Regions from separate parts of the Megasphaera indica genome, predicted to be linked through region 2. Evidence: riboswitches for the same ligand, from Rfam matches in the RefSeq annotation. Region 2 holds a riboswitch; the other holds the start of a gene.
The links. A riboswitch is a leader RNA that binds a small molecule or an ion and turns the genes downstream of it on or off. The one in region 2 is predicted to bind S-adenosylmethionine.
Positions count from the first base shown of each region.

Region 1: another riboswitch for S-adenosylmethionine. It lies ahead of cysK (cysteine synthase A); the one in region 2 lies ahead of ACFCTO_RS07745 (MetQ/NlpA family ABC transporter substrate-binding protein).

Region 1 is NZ_JBKKJR010000002.1:99,852-107,724, reverse strand. Features, by position in the region: gene ACFCTO_RS02050 (hypothetical protein) at 1-391, opposite strand, end outside; gene ACFCTO_RS02045 (response regulator transcription factor) at 483-632, shown strand; gene ACFCTO_RS02040 (GNAT family N-acetyltransferase) at 706-1,191, shown strand; gene ACFCTO_RS02035 (hypothetical protein) at 1,374-1,622, shown strand; gene ACFCTO_RS02030 (carbon starvation CstA family protein) at 1,916-3,613, shown strand; SAM riboswitch class I at 4,084-4,182, shown strand; gene cysK (cysteine synthase A) at 4,261-5,193, shown strand; gene ACFCTO_RS02020 (sulfate ABC transporter substrate-binding protein) at 5,226-6,272, shown strand; gene cysT (sulfate ABC transporter permease subunit CysT) at 6,285-7,130, shown strand; gene ACFCTO_RS02010 (sulfate ABC transporter permease) at 7,146-7,873, shown strand, end outside.
Region 2 is NZ_JBKKJR010000013.1:31,420-39,292, forward strand. Features, by position in the region: gene ACFCTO_RS07725 (energy-coupling factor ABC transporter ATP-binding protein) at 1-319, opposite strand, end outside; gene ACFCTO_RS07730 (MetQ/NlpA family ABC transporter substrate-binding protein) at 681-1,325, opposite strand; gene ACFCTO_RS07735 (RNA-guided endonuclease TnpB family protein) at 1,470-2,585, shown strand; partial or broken gene ACFCTO_RS07740 (D-methionine-binding lipoprotein metQ) at 2,730-2,837, opposite strand; SAM riboswitch class I at 2,974-3,067, shown strand; gene ACFCTO_RS07745 (MetQ/NlpA family ABC transporter substrate-binding protein) at 3,173-4,003, shown strand; gene metF (methylenetetrahydrofolate reductase [NAD(P)H]) at 4,203-5,057, shown strand; gene speC (ornithine decarboxylase) at 5,312-7,471, opposite strand.

The DNA of each region.
Region 1 (7,873 bases), on a different contig from region 2:
GATGGTCGGCGTTCGCGTCCTTGTCGTTGCGCAGGTCTTCGAGCTGCGTGCGCAGCGACGTCTTTTCGTTGAAGTGGATGAAGGGGAAGAGGCGCAGGCGGCGCGTCGTCAGGTAAATCCGTTCATCGTGGCGGCGGACCTTATCCGGGGCCGTACGGCTGTCGGCGCGGAACTGGCCGCGGCCCCAGAGCCAGCGGTAGTCACCGTGGATGTCGACGTAGGGATACGTGTTTTTTTCCGTGACCGGGATTTCCTGATCCTCCAAAGGCGCTGTGTCATCGACCGGCCTTTCCGGGACGGCCGGCGAACTGGCAGACAGGCCGAGGGGGATGAGCACGGCCCAGGCGAGGCAGGCGGCTGTTTTCCATGGCGGGAAGGACTTCGTGTTCATGAGTATATCCTTTCACAATACTTTTTTATAAGTATATCATGCCTGAAAGTCTGCTGTATACCATACTGGTTTACAAAAAGGCACTTTCAACATGGTGTCCCAAGGGAAGACCAACCAGGAAATCGCCAAGGCCCTCAATATCGCCGAAATCACTGTCAAGAAGCGCCTGTCCCAGCTCTATCAGCGCTTCGGCGTGACCAATAGGACCGGCCTGATCCATAAATTCAAGGGCAAGGCCTGAAGGCTGTCCGTTGCGGCAGGCGGCGATGGCCTGTATAATGGAGGGAAAATAGATAGGAAAGAGGAGATCGTTTATGAAAATCAGGACGGCTACGATGGCCGATTTAGCCGCTGTGGCGGCTGTAGAGAAAGCCTGCTTCCCGCCGGCAGAAGCGGCGACGGCCGATGAATTCCGGGACCGCCTGGCCCATTATGCGGCCCATTTCTGGCTGCTCTTCGATGAAAAGGGGGACCTCGTGTCCTTCGTCGACGGCATGGTGACGGATGAACGGGATTTGACTGACGCCATGTACGCTCAGGCGGCCATGCATGACGAAAAGGGGGCCTGGCAGATGATTTTCGGCGTCAATACCCTGCCTTCGTGCCGCCGCCATGGCTATGCCGGGAAGCTCCTGGAAGCGGCCATTGCCGACGCCAGGCAGCAGGGACGACAGGGCCTGGTCCTGACCTGCAAAGACAAGCTCCTCCCGTACTATGCGAAATTCGGCTTCCAGAACGAAGGCATCAGCGCCTCCGTCCACGGCGGCGTCACCTGGTACCAGATGCGCCTGACTTTTTAAAATGAGGTTTTAAAATGAAGTGATGGTTTTAAATTTTAAACCATCCGCTAACGGCTAACTGCTAACGGCTTACAAGGGCTGTCGCATGTGCGACAAGCCCTTGTTTAATCCATGAAAAACGTGTATAATTAAAGTTAGTCTGATGATTTTTATGTATGTCGACAGGGGAGATGTGTTTGTTCATGAATAAAACGATCGTTACGTCTATTTTTGTCGTATTGGCCTTATTATTATCGACGACGTGGGACTTGCTGGCTGTCAAGATTTTGCTGACAGGCTGTCTCATGGGCTGGCTGGCCCGGACTATCGTCGCCAATTTCCAGGCCAATGCCAAAAAAGCCGCTGCCCGTAAGAAGCGGGTCCGCCGTCCGCGTGCGGCCCAGCACAGTCAGGCCAGCCGGACGAGCCAGGCCGGTGTATCCGGGCACTGAGGATGAAAAAACTGAAATCCATAAAATATAAATAATTGTCACATTGACATGTAATATGTTAAAGAGATTAAACGAAATCATAACGTTTAATCTCTTTTTTATTCTTAAAAAATATAAGTAAAACGCCGATGATGACTTAATAGTATATTTGACAGGCCCTTTTAATCGTGTTATACCGTACACATGCGCAGAAGCGAAGATGTATTTTATGGCATTCATTTTTATTTACCTTAACATCTTCAGCTCCTCCGCATAAATCCATTTGTTTTTTTTGGAGTATAGGAGGAATTTCTATGAATGGTGTTGTTTTAGTCACTTGTGCTATCGTCATCCTGGCGGTAGCCTATCGGTTCTATGGCAAGTGGCTGGCTAAGACGTGGGGCATCGACCCCAACGCCCTGACGCCGGCCCATCGCCTGGAAGATGGCCAGGATTATACGCCGTCTTCTAAGTTCACGGTCTTTGCCAATCAGTTCTCGTCCATCACCGGTGCCGGCCCTGTCACGGGCCCGATCATCGCCGCTGCCTACGGCTGGCTGCCGGCTTTCTTATGGCTCATGATCGGCGGCGTCTTCTTCGGTGCCGTCCAGGACTTCGCAGCCCTCTACGCATCCATGAAGAATGACGGCAAATCCATGGGCGTCCTCATCGAAAAGTACATCGGTACGACGGGCCGCCGCCTGTTCCTGCTCTTCTGCTGGGTCTTCAGCCTGCTGGTCATCGCCGCTTTCGGCGATATCGTCGCTACGACGTTCAACGGCTTTGCCAAGGATGGTTCCCTGGTCCTGCCCAATGCGGCAGCTGCATCCATTTCCATGCTGTTCATCTTCGTCGCCATTGCCTTTGGCCTGTTCATCAAGAAGTTCAATCCCAGTGAAAAAGTACGCTTCGTCATCGCCATCGTCCTCTTGATCGCCATGCTCTATGTCGGCATCGACCTGCCGATTTACCTGGACCGCATGACCTGGCTGTACATCATCTTCGCTTATATTTTCTTTGCTTCCATCATGCCCATGTGGCTCCTGAAACAGCCGCGTGACTACATCAGCGCCTTCCTGCTGCTCATGATGATCGCCGGCGGCGTCATCGGTATCTTCATCGCCCAGCCGACGCTGAATATGCCGGCCTTCACGTCCTTCTCGGTCGGCGGCAAGGATTTGTTCCCGATCCTGTTCATCACCATCGCCTGCGGTGCCGTTTCCGGCTTCCACAGCCTCGTTTCGTCTGGTACGTCGTCGAAGACCCTGGATAAGGAACAGGATTCGGTCTTCGTCGGCTACGGTTCCATGTGCGTCGAATCGGTCTTAGGTGTCGTTTCCCTGGTCATCGCCTGCGCTGCCGCTTCCAACGGCCATGTCGCTTCGGGCACGCCGTTCCAGATCTTCTCCGGCGCCGTCGCTGGTTTCTTCACCATGTTCGGCCTGTCCCAGACGGCAGCTGCCTGCATCATGACCATGTGCGTTTCTGCCCTGGCCCTGACGACCCTCGATGCCGTCGGCCGTATCGGTCGTATGTCCTTCCAGGAACTGTTCAGCGTCGATGAAGGACAGGAAATGAACACGATCCAGAAAATCTGCGTCAATAAGTATTTTGCTACGGTCATCACCTTGTTTTTCGGCTTCCTGCTCTGCTTAGGCGGCTACATGAACATCTGGCCTCTCTTCGGCTCGGCCAACCAGCTGCTGTCGGCCATGGTCCTCATCTGCCTGACGGTCTTCCTCAAGACGACAGGCCGCAAGAGCTTCATGCTCTACGTCCCCATGGTCGTCATGTTCTGCGTTACCATGACAGCCCTCGTCGAATCGGCTTATGCCCTGATCATCAAGATTGCCTCGGGTAACTGGTCGCTCCTCATCGAAGGATTGCAGTTCGTCCTGGCCATCGCTCTCATGGTCCTGGCCATCTCCATCGTCTACCACTGCGGGAAAGAACTCGTCCACGCCGACAACAAAACGGCACACCACGACGCCCAGCCCACGGCGACGCATTGAGGGTGTCAGCAGCTAGCAGTCAGCAGTTAGCGGTTAGCAGCTAGCAGTCAGCAGTTAGCGGTTAGCAGCTAGCAGTCAGCAGTTAGCGGTCAGCAGTTAGCAGTTAGCAGCTAGGGGTTAGCTGTTAGACACTAACGGCTACCCCCTAACGGCTAATCCCTAAAAAGGGCCTGCTGTATATGCAACAAGCCCTTTTTACTTATAAAAAAATATAATTTATAAAGTTAAATTCCTATCAAAAGCCATGGGTATAACGTTTACATTGTAAAATATGAAAGTTTCTGCTTAAAATCCCTTGACAATATACTCTGTAAAGTGTACACTCTTGGTAACGTTTCCGATAGGAAGCTATTCATTTTAGTCATCAAAGAGGTATGTTATCATGGGGTACTTAAAAAATTTGACCATCATGTGTTGTATGATATGATCGTATTGTACAACCATTCATAAGGACAATACAATACGAAACCTATTCATCCAGAGCAGCTGAGGGACTGGCCCGATGACGCTGCGGCAACCTACGTAGGTAAGGTGCCAATTCCAGCAGGAAATAACCTGGCAGATGAAGTCATGGGCATACGTCTATTTATAGCGCCATCTGCATCAGCAGGCGGCGCTTTTCTTTTTGCCAAAAAGGAGCTGAGTACATGGAGCATGTGGCAACGTATTTGACAGAGCTGATCGGCAACACGCCGCTCTTGGAACTGACTCATTGGCAGGCTCGGCACGGCCTCAAGGCCCGCGTCCTGGCCAAGCTGGAGTACATGAACCCCTTGGGCAGCGTCAAGGACCGCGTAGCGGCAGCCATGATCGACGAAGGGATACGGCAGGGGAAGATCAACAAAGATACGGTCATCATCGAACCGACGAGCGGCAATACAGGCATCGGCCTGGCCCTGGTCGCCGCCGTGAAGGGCCTGCACCTGATCTTGACCATGCCCGATACGATGAGCCTGGAACGGCGTAAGATCGTGTCAGCCCTGGGGGCGGAAATCGTGCTGACACCGGGCATCGAGGGGATGCGCGGCAGCATCGGCAAAGCTGAAGAATTGAGGGATTCTTACGGCAATGCCTTCATTCCCCAGCAGTTCGACAATCCGGCCAATCCAGCCATCCACCGCCAGACGACGGCGGAAGAAATCTGGCGCGACACGGACGGCAAGGTAGATATCTTCATTTCGTCCGTCGGCACAGGCGGCACCATTACCGGTACGGCCCAGGGCCTGAAAGGCCATAAGCCGGACGTCCAGATCGTCGCCGTTGAGCCGAAAGATTCCGCTGTCCTGCACGGAGGCCGGCCGGGCCCGCACGCCATTCAGGGGATTGGCGCCGGGTTCATCCCGAAAGTTTTGGATATGTCTCTCGTAGATGATGTGATCGACGTATCCAATGAGGACGCCTACGGCCGGGCCAGAGAAGTCGCCAAGACCGACGGCCTTTTGGTCGGCATTTCGTCCGGTGCGTCGCTTCAGGCAGCCCTGGAACTGGCCAGCCGGCCGGAAAACGAAGGCAAGACCATCGTCGTCCTCCTGCCGGACGGCGGCGAACGCTATTTATCGACGGCTTTATTTGAGGGGTAAGGAATCTAAGCCGGTATAGAGGGGGAAAGAAAATGAACAAGAAGCGCATCATAGCTATACTGGCTTTTTCGGCGGCACTCGCCGTCGCTGGGGCCTTGGCTGGCTGCGGACGCAGTGATACAACCGAGGGCGGCGGCACGATGACGCTGACCAATGTCTCGTATGATCCAACCCGTGAGTTATATAAAGAATACAATGAATTATTCCAGCAGCACTATCGTGAGACGACAGGCAAGGATATCCGCATCATCCAGTCCCATGGCGGATCGGGCAGTCAGGCCCGGTCGGTCATCGAAGGCAGCAAGGCCGATGTCGTGACCCTGGCCCTGGCCCACGATGTGTCGCTCATCGAAAGGGCCGGCCTCATCCATGAAGGCTGGCAGGGGGATTTCGCCAACGATTCGGCGCCGTACACGTCGACCATCGTCTTCCTGGTCCGCAAGGGGAACCCGAAAGGGATACGTGACTGGGACGACCTGGTAAAGCCCGGCGTGAGCGTCATTACGCCGGACCCGAAGAGCAGCGGCGGCGCCTGCTGGAACTTCCTGGCCGCCTGGAGCTGGGGCCTTGACCATTTCGGGGGAAATGAAATCAAGACCCGGGCCTTCATGACCGACTTGTACCGCAATGTGACGGTCATGGATTCCGGCGCCCGCGGCTCGACGACGACCTTTGTCGAAAACGGACAAGGTGACGTCCTTATCGCTTGGGAAAACGAAGCGCTTTATTCGATGCGCGAATATCCCGATAAGTTCGACCTCGTCGTGCCCAGCATCAGTATCCTGGCCCAGCCCAGCGTGGCTGTCGTCGACCGCCTGGCCCGGCGCAAGGGTCATGAAGAGGCGGCTCATGAATACCTGGCCTACCTCTATTCCGATGAGGCCCAGGAACTGGCCGCCAAGAACGGTTTCCGGCCGTCTAATCCGGATATCCTCCGGCGTTATGCCGACCGCTTCGATCTCAAGGTCAAGCTGACCAAGATCAGCGACTTCGGCGGCTGGGAGGCTGCGTATGTTAAATTTTTCAACGACGACGCCTTGTTCGATAAGATCATGGCCGACGTCAACGGCGATGCATAGGAGGGGAGCCGGATGAAACACTTTTTTGCCCGTTCCGGCGGGCGCAATCAGATTATTCCCGGCTTCGGCCTGTCCATGGGCATGACCCTTACCATGTTGTCCCTGCTCATCCTCATCCCGCTGGCGTCGGTCCTGGCGCACTCCCTGCAGCTGACGGCCAATGACTATGCCAAGCTCATCACCAACAGCGGCATCCGCAACGCCTTCATCACCAGCATTTCCTGTTCTGTCCTGGCGGCTTTGGTCAACTGCGTCTTTGGCTTCATCCTGGCCTGGGTCCTGGTCCGCTACGATTTCTTCGGGAAACGTCTCCTGAACGGCGTCATCGAACTGCCCTTTGCCTTGCCGACGGCTGTCGCCGGCATCACCCTTTCCAAGCTCTATTCCGATACGGGCTTCTTCGGCAGTTTCTTTGCCAGCTATGGCATCCAGATCGCCTATACCAAGATCGGCCTGACCATCGCCATGGTCTTCGTCGGCATCCCGTTCGTCGTCCGCTCGATCCAGCCGGTCCTGGAGAAGCTCGACCCGACGTATGAAGAAGCGGGCAGCATGCTCGGCGCGTCGCAGTTCACCATTTTCCGGCGCATCATCTTCCCGGAACTGCGGCCGGCCCTGTTGACGGGCTTCGGCCTGGCTTTTGCCCGGGGCCTCGGCGAATACGGCAGCGTCATCTACATTTCCGGCAACAGTGCCAAGCATCATACGCAGGTCGTTTCTTACGTCATCATGCAGAAGCTCAATTACGTCGATTACGCCAGCGCCACGGCCATTGCCCTGGCCATGCTGGTCATCGCCTTTGTCACACTGTTTTCTATCAATATGATCCAGGTCCATCAGGCCCGGCGCGTCCAGTAGAGGAGGGGAGCCATTATGAAACACAGTAAGACAGAAATCGCCTTGCTCACGATCAGCGTCGTCTTCGTCGTGGTCATGCTCATCGTCCCCCTCGTGTCGGTCCTCACCAACTCGCTGGCCGAAGGCTGGGACTTCTACGTACAGGCCCTGACGACGCCATACGTCCTGTCGGCCCTGCGCCTGACCCTGATCGCCACGGTCGCCGCCGTCATCGTCAATACTATCGTCGGCCTCGGTGCGGCCTGGGCTATTTCCAAATTCGACTTCCGGGGCAAGCATTTCCTGACGACCCTCATCGATATACCCTTTTCCATCTCACCGGTCATCGCCGGCCTGGCCTTCATCATGACTTTCGGCCGCATGGGCTGGATCGGTCAGTGGATCGAAGTCCTCAACGACTACTGGGGGACGGATATCCAGATCGTCTTTGCCGTTCCCGGCGTCATCTTGGCGACGATTTTCGTTACCTTTCCCTTCGTCTTCCGGGAAATTATCCCCGTCTTCAGCACCAAAGGGCGCGATGAAGAGGAAGCGGCGGCCCTCATGGGAGCCAGCGGCTGGACGATTTTCTTCCGCATCACCCTGCCGCAGATCAAATGGGCCCTGCTCTACGGCATCGTCCTCTGCACGGCCCGGGCGCTGGGCGAATTCGGTGCCGTCAGCGCCTTGTCGAAACTGCGCGGCGAGACTTTTACGCTGCCCCTGGAAATCGACGCCCTCTACCAATCGGGGTCGGCCGATGC
Region 2 (7,873 bases):
TGCCCAGCTGCTGCGGCCCGTAGGCTACTTCTTCACGGACCGTCGGCCGGAACATCTGCCGTTCCGGCCGCTGGAAAACGTAGCCCATGAAATGGCTTCGCACAGAAGCATCGTCATCGTTGATGACCTTGCCGTCATACAGGATTTCCCCGGATACGGGCTTTTCCAGCCCCATGAGCAGGCGCGTCACCGTCGTCTTGCCGCAGCCGTTGCGGCCGCCGAGACCGATGAATTCGCCCTCACCGATCTGTACATTTACATGTTCCAATACGGGCACGCCATTGCCGTAGTTGAAACTGACATCTTTCATTTCCAGCATCTTTCTCTCCCCTTCTATTTGAAGACACAAAAAAACCTTCCGTCCCTATACAGGGACGAAAGGTTTGATTTCTTCCGCGGTGCCACCCAGATTGACTCAGTGAGTCCAGCTCTACATGTACGGCATAAGCGATACACGTTTCTTTGATAGCGGTGGAAATACACCGTCGCACCCTACTGGTTACCGTTCAGGCCGCATCTCCCGAATCCATTCTATCCGCCGGTCCGTGCCGAACTCCCACTGCCATCGGCTCGCTGGAACTGCCACAATCGGATATACTCGTTTCGTTCATCGACAAATCCATTTAGATTTTGCTTTATTATATACTTGTAACGCGCCTATTGTCAAGCCTTAGACCCGCCTATTCAGCCGGTTCGATGGTGCCGTTGTATTTATCGGCAATGAACTTCTTGACAGCATCGGAATGGAAGATTCCAGCAACCTTCTTGTACGTCGGGTTGTCCTTGTCCTGAGCCCGGACAGCCAGGACCATGACGGCCAGCGGTTCGTCTTTCGGTTCCAGGAAGATGCCCTGTTCTTTGACGTTGAGGCCGGCGCTCATGACGTAGTTCATGGTGATGACGGCGGCATCGACGTCACCGAGGCTGCGCGGAAGCTGGGCGGCTTCGATTTCCTTGAACTGGAAATGCTTCGGATTATCTACGACATCAGCCGACGTAGCCTTGAAACCGACGCCGTCCTTGAGCTTCAAGAGGCCTGCCCGCTGGAGGAGTGCCAAACCGCGGCCGCCATTGGTCGGGTCGTTGGGAATGGCGATGACAGCGCCGTCGGGCAAAGCATCGACGCTCTTATATTTGTCGCTGTAAATCCCCATGCGCATGAGGATCGTATTGCCGATAGGCACTAAATCAGTGCCATTCTGCTTATTGAAATTATCCAAGAACGGCTTGTGCTGGTAGCTGACCAAATCGATGTCGCCATCGGCCAAAGCCTTGTCTGGCGTAATATAGTCGGAAAATTCGACGACTTTAACCTGATTCTGCAAGAAGTCTCCCGCCTCTTTAGGCGGTGAGATGAATTGCAAGTTTTTCTGAGGGCTCGATGCCATCAGAAAAACAATGGCTTCACAAGTTGATTTGCAGTATAATCAGTAGTAAGAGTAAAAGGATTTGGAAAGTCAAGGCAGGTGATGATAGTGAATAAGGCATACCGATACAGAATCTATCCGACAACGGCACAGAAAATGATGTTTGCCAAGACCTTTGGGTGTGTCCGATTCATCTACAACAAGATGCTGCGTGACCGCATTGACTATTATAAGGAAACCGGCCAAAAGCTGAATAACACGCCTGCGCAGTACAAGGAAGAATTCCCTTGGCTGAAAGAAGTGGATAGTCTGGCTCTTGCCAACGCTCAGATGAACTTGAACAAGGCGTACCATAACATCTTGAGCAACCGAAAGCATTTTGGCAAGCCGCGATTCAAGTCCAAGAAGAATTGTCGTGCTTCGTATTCCACGAACAACCAGAAAGGCTCTGTCCGAATCGAGGGCCATAAGGTGAAACTGCCGAAAGTCGGCTGGGTGAAATTATGCCAGCATCGTCCCTTGCCAGAGAACAGTATCATAAAGACCGTAACCATCAGCCAGACGCCATCCGGAAAGTACTATATCAGTATGCTGGTGGAGTATGAAAACCAAATACTCCCGGTCATACCGAAGACGTTCCTGGGCCTGGATTTTGTGATGCACGGCTTGTATGTGGCTTCCGATGAGGAGGATGCTGAGTATCCCGATTTCCTGCGAACGGCAGAGAAAAGATTGGCTAAGGCACAGCGGAAGCTATCCCAAAAGCAGAAAGGAAGTCACAACAGAGAAAAACAAAGACTGCGTGTAGCTATTCTCCATGAGAAAGTGGCCAATCAACGGCAGGACTTCCTGCATAAGAAGGCTCGCTACCTTGCAGATCGCTATGATGTCATTGGCATTGAGGATATTAGCGTCAAAGCGATGGCAAAGCGGAAAAAGGGTGGCAAGTTCAGTTTTGGCAAATCCGTAGCTGACAATGGCTGGAATCTGTTCACGAACATGCTGGAATATAAGTTGGCTTGGCAAGGCAAACAGCTTATCAAGATAGACAAGTGGTATCCAAGCAGCCAACTGTGCCATGTTTGCGGATATCAGAACCACGAAACCAAGGACTTATCTGTAAGGGAATGGGATTGCCCGAAATGTGGCAGTCACCATAATCGCGATAAGAACGCTGCCATAAATATTCGGGAAGAAGCCAGGCGGATATCTGCCTGACGTAATCCATAAAATACCGTGGGGCGCACGGGAATCTACGCCTGTGGAGAGAGTGTAAGCCGCCGCAACTCTTTGGAGTCAGTGGCGCTGTTCTCGTTGAAGCAGGAAGCTCCCGCCTCTATAGGCGGGAGTACGTTCACTGTGAATCCCCTGCTTTTCCGCTTCCTTGGCTACGGCTTCGACGACTTCGGCATGCGGACCGGCTGTGGCCCCGATCTTGATTTCCTTGTCGCTGCTGCCGGAACTTTCCATTGAATCATCAATGATACCCCCTCTTAAGATTGTGCCTAAATGATACGCTTTCAGTATAGTTTTGTCAATGACCTGCCTGGCCTCTTGACAAATCGCCTATCCATGATAAACTAAGAATCAAGACAACTTTAGACGACATTTATCCAGAGTGGTGGAGGGACTGGCCCTATGAAACCCGGCAACCGACGATGACGGTGCTAATTCCTGCGGATTATTCCGAGAGATAAAGAATCAGCAATCAACCTCTTTCTCTTTCGGAAAGAGGTCTTTTTTATGGATAAAATGACGGAACAGGATGGTCTATATTATTCTATATTTTGTTAGGAGGAATCTTCATGAAAAATCTCAAGAAACTCTCGCTTCTCGCCGCTTCGGCCCTGCTGGCCGTCGCTTTCCTGGCTGCCGGCTGCGGCAGTGATTCCGCTTCCAGCGGCTCGTCTTCCAAGAACACGACGGTCACCGTCGGCGCTACGCCCGTACCGCACGGCGAAATCCTCAACGAAATCAAGCCGCTCCTGGCCAAAGAAGGCGTCGACTTGAAAGTCGTCGAATTCACGGATTACGTCAAACCGAACCTGGCCCTGAACGACAAAGAACTGGACGCCAACTTCTTCCAGCATTCGCCGTACCTCGATAAATTCAACAGCGAACACGGCACGAAACTGAAAGCCATCGCCAAGATCCACGTCGAACCGATGGGCATTTATTCCCATAAGATCAAGGATTTGAAAGACCTGCCGGACGGTGCGAAAGTCGCCATCCCCAATGACCCGACCAACGGCGGCCGCGCCCTCCTCATTTTGCAGAGCGCCGGCCTCATCGGCCTGAAAGACGGCGGTAACATTACGTCGACCGTACAGGACGTCGAAAAGAACGATAAGCACCTCCAGTTCGTCGAACTCGAAGCCGCCCAGATTCCCCGTTCCATCGATGACGTGGACATCGCTTTGATCAACACCAACTTCGCTATGGAAGCCGGCCTCAATCCGCTGAAAGACGCCCTCTTCCTGGAACCGAAAGATTCGCCGTACGCCAATGTCCTCGTCATCCGTGAAGGCGATGAAAATCGTCCGGAAATCCAGAAACTCGTCAAAGCCCTCCAGTCTCCGGAAGTCAAGAAATTCATTGAAGACAAATACCAGGGCGCAATCCTGCCGAGCTTCTAATAAAAGTTTATACAGGAGTCGTCACAGCAAAGATTTTCTTTACATACACGACTTTCTCATTTAAAGTAGTTAGCCTTTAGGGATTAGCAGTTAGTAGCCCCTAATCCCTAATAACTAACTGCTAACAGCTGGAAAAGAAAGGTGTTATGCCTAATGGCAGAAACCTTGACATGCAACAACATAGGGGGAATTCATATACATGCATACGAATGAGCTTTTTGCCAAAAAAACGGTCTTTTCTTTTGAAGTCTTTCCACCGAAACGGGACATTCCCGTCGAAACGGTCTATCCGACCCTGGACGAGCTGAGCCAGCTCCATCCTGACTTCATCAGCGTCACCTGCGGCGCCGGCGGCACGGGCGGTAACCGTACCGTCGAAGTCGCTACGTACATCAAGCAGTTAGGCTGCGAAACGGCGGCCCATATGCCCTGCATCTACCTCACGGAAGAAGCAGCCCTGCAGAACCTGAAAGAATTGAAAGAAGCGGGCATCGAAAACATCCTGGCCCTGCGCGGCGACGAAGTACCGGGCCGCGAACGGGCTCACGTCTTTGAACATGCCAGCGACCTCGTAGCCTTCATCAAAGAAAAGGAACCGGACTTCAACGTCATCGGCGCCTGCTATCCCGAAGGCCATACCGAAGCCAAGACCCTGGCTGCCGACATCCGCAACTTGAAGACCAAAGTCGACGCCGGTGCCAGCGAGTTCATTTCTCAGCTATTCTTCGACAACGCCCTTTTCTACCGCTTCCTCGAACGCTGTGAAATCGCCGGCATCAACGTCCCCATCGAAGCCGGCATCATGCCCGTCACCAATAAAGCTCAAATCGAACGCATGGTCACCATGTGCGGCGCCACGCTCCCCATCAAATTCCAGCGGGCCATTGCAAAATACGGTGACACTCCCGAATCCATGCGAGACATCGGCATCGCCTATGCTGTCGACCAGATTGCCGACCTCCTGGCCAACGGCGTAGACGGCATCCACGTCTACACCATGAATAACCCGTACATCGCCAAAAAAATTGCCGAAGCCGTAAAGACATTATTGTAGTTTAGTTGACGTCCCAAGACAATAATATATAATAAAAGCAAGAAAGGTGCTATCCGGTAAACGGTCAGCCCCTTGATAATTGGATATTAGAAAACCCGCCTAAAGTTGGAACCTGGAGGCGGGTTTTCTTATGCCTTAATGGCTATATTTTAACTTTATGGTTTACAGTTCGGTGTTTATAGATTGCAGAAAAGACCTTTAAATTTAAAGCCATCCGCTAATCCCTAACAACTAGCCACTAGCCACTAAAAAGTTCACTCTTTCAGCACATACCCATAGGCGTGGATGCGTCCATCGTCTTCTTTTTCCAGATAGACGCCCTGGATTTCCGAGGCGAAGCCCGGCAATTCATTGAGGCCTTCTTCCAGGGCCTTGAAATACTGGACTGCCGTATGGGACCAGCGTTCGCCCGGGACGACGCAGAGGACGCCCGGCGGGTACGGCAGGGCCCCTTCCAGGGCGATGCGGCCTTCGATTTCATCGAGGGGCACCAGCTCACCCTGGCCACGGATGAAAGCGTATTGCGCATCCTGGGCATTCATGGCGTATTCCGGCAAGTATGCCCGACGGAAGAGTTTCTTCTGCAGGTCCTTGACGTTCCGCGCCTTATAGAAATCATGCATTTCCTGACAGAGCTGGCGAATCGTATAGCCGGCGTAGCGGTCCGGATGTGAGTTGTAGACGCCGAGGAGGACTTCCTGCATGGGGACATCGTGGTCGACGAAGCGTTCAAAACGGACCAGCTGGGACACGAGGAGGCGCATCTTATTCCTATTTTCAGCCGGTGTCAGCAGGAAGAGGATCGAATTCAAATCACATTTTTCCGGGATGACGCCGTTACCGCGAAGGTACGTCGCCAGGATGTTGGCATGGATACCGAAATCTTCGTACTGTCCCGATTCAGCGTCGATACCCGGTGTTGTCAATAACAATTTGCAGGGGTCGACGAGATATTGTCCCGGCCCGTATCCTTCAAAAGCATGCCACTTGGCATCCGGTTCAAAGGTGAAATAGGCCAGGTCGTTGGCCATGTCATCCGTATTGCCATCCTGCCAGGGCTTGCCGTAGACCGTCGGTGCCACGAACGGCCGGATATAGTGGCAGCGGCGCAGGATATCCTTGCGGGCTTCGATACCCATTTTCACGCAGTCCATCCACATCTTGCGGCCAGCCGCACCGGCATGGATTTTGGCGTTGACAGCGATAGTAGCGAACATGGGATAAAAAGGACTCGTCGACGCATTGGCCATAAAGGCATTGTTGAAGGTCTTGTGGTTGCAGTAGCGGGACTGGTTATGGATATGGTTGTCCTTCTTGTGGATCTGCGAAGCCTGAGAAAAACCAGCCTGCTGCTTATGGACCGACTGGACGACCATGATACCCGGATCGTCTTCATGCAAATCGAGGAGCAGCGGCGAGCAGTCCTTGAGCATGGGAATGAACTGCTCATAGCCGACCCAGGCCGAATCAAAGAGGATGTAGTCGCAGAGATGACCGATGCGGTCGACGACATAGCGGGCATTGTACAGCGTCCCGTCATAAGTGCCGAGCTGGATGACAGCCAGGCGGAAAGGCCGCTTGGCCTTGGCTTTTTCCGGATCCCGTTCGGCTGCCAGCTGGCGCAGATACGTTTCATCGAAGCAGTGGGCGTCGATGCCGCCGATGAAGCCATAGGGATTGCGGGCTGTTTCCAAATAGACCGGCGTCGCCCCGGCCTGGATGAGAGCCCCGAGAGCGACGGACTTGTGATTGTTGCGGTCGTAGAGGACCAAGTCGCCAGGCGTCAGCAAGGCATTGGTGACGACCTTATTGGACGACGAAGAGCCATTGAGGACGAAATAGGTCTTATCGGCATGGAAGACTTCGGCTGCAAAATCCTGCGCTTCCAAAGCCGGCCCTTCGTGGATGAGCAAATCACCGAGGGTCACGTCGGCATTACAGATATCGGATTGAAAAATATGAGGTCCATAGAAATCATAAAGATAGCGTCCTGCCGGATGCTTCTTGAAAAACAGGCCGTCCTGATGGCCCGGGCAGTCAAAAGGCGTATTCTTTTCACTGACGTAATCGACGAGGTCGGCAAAAAACGGCGGCAGCACAGCATGTTCATAGCGGCTGGCCAGGCGTTCGGCCGTCGAAATACAGCGGCTCTTATTGACCATTTCTTCCGTAAAGACGACATCGACCTTGTCGATATACTGGTCCGGCATCTTCTCGCCGCCCGGCATGATGACCATGATGGGAATACCGAATCCCGTTTCATCGATTTTGTCGATGTAGGCAAAATCCTGGTCCGAAATAACCGCTACGGCCACATCGGTGAAATCCGTCTGCTCAATAGGCACGATTTCCCGGTCGCTGTCAACGAAATAATACTGTACATCAAAGCTGTAAGCTATCTTCAAATGTTTCATATGTCTTCTCTCCCTATCCTCTTCCTTTGCATTGATATTTTAATAAATACAGCCCTATTGTACGCAATTCCCCCATGAATAGCAAGAAAAATATTTCGCAAATAGTATGTTGGGGCCTAAAAAGCCGTTCATCGTAGGTCGTTCGTCGTTCATCGAATATGGGGCCTGACGGCCCCGCCGGTCGCAGGCCGCAGTTCGCAGGCCGCCTTGGACTCAGATGCCGCTTCGCGGCAACAGACCCAGAATGACGACATCGCCTCGAGTAACCCTCGGCTTGTGAAAAAATAGTGGCTCGTGGCTCGTTGTTCGTGGCTCGTAAAAACTTACCATTATACTCGGATCGGCTGTGACCGAATCTCACAGCGAGCCGCACAAGGCTCCCTTTATAGGGGAGCTGGCCGC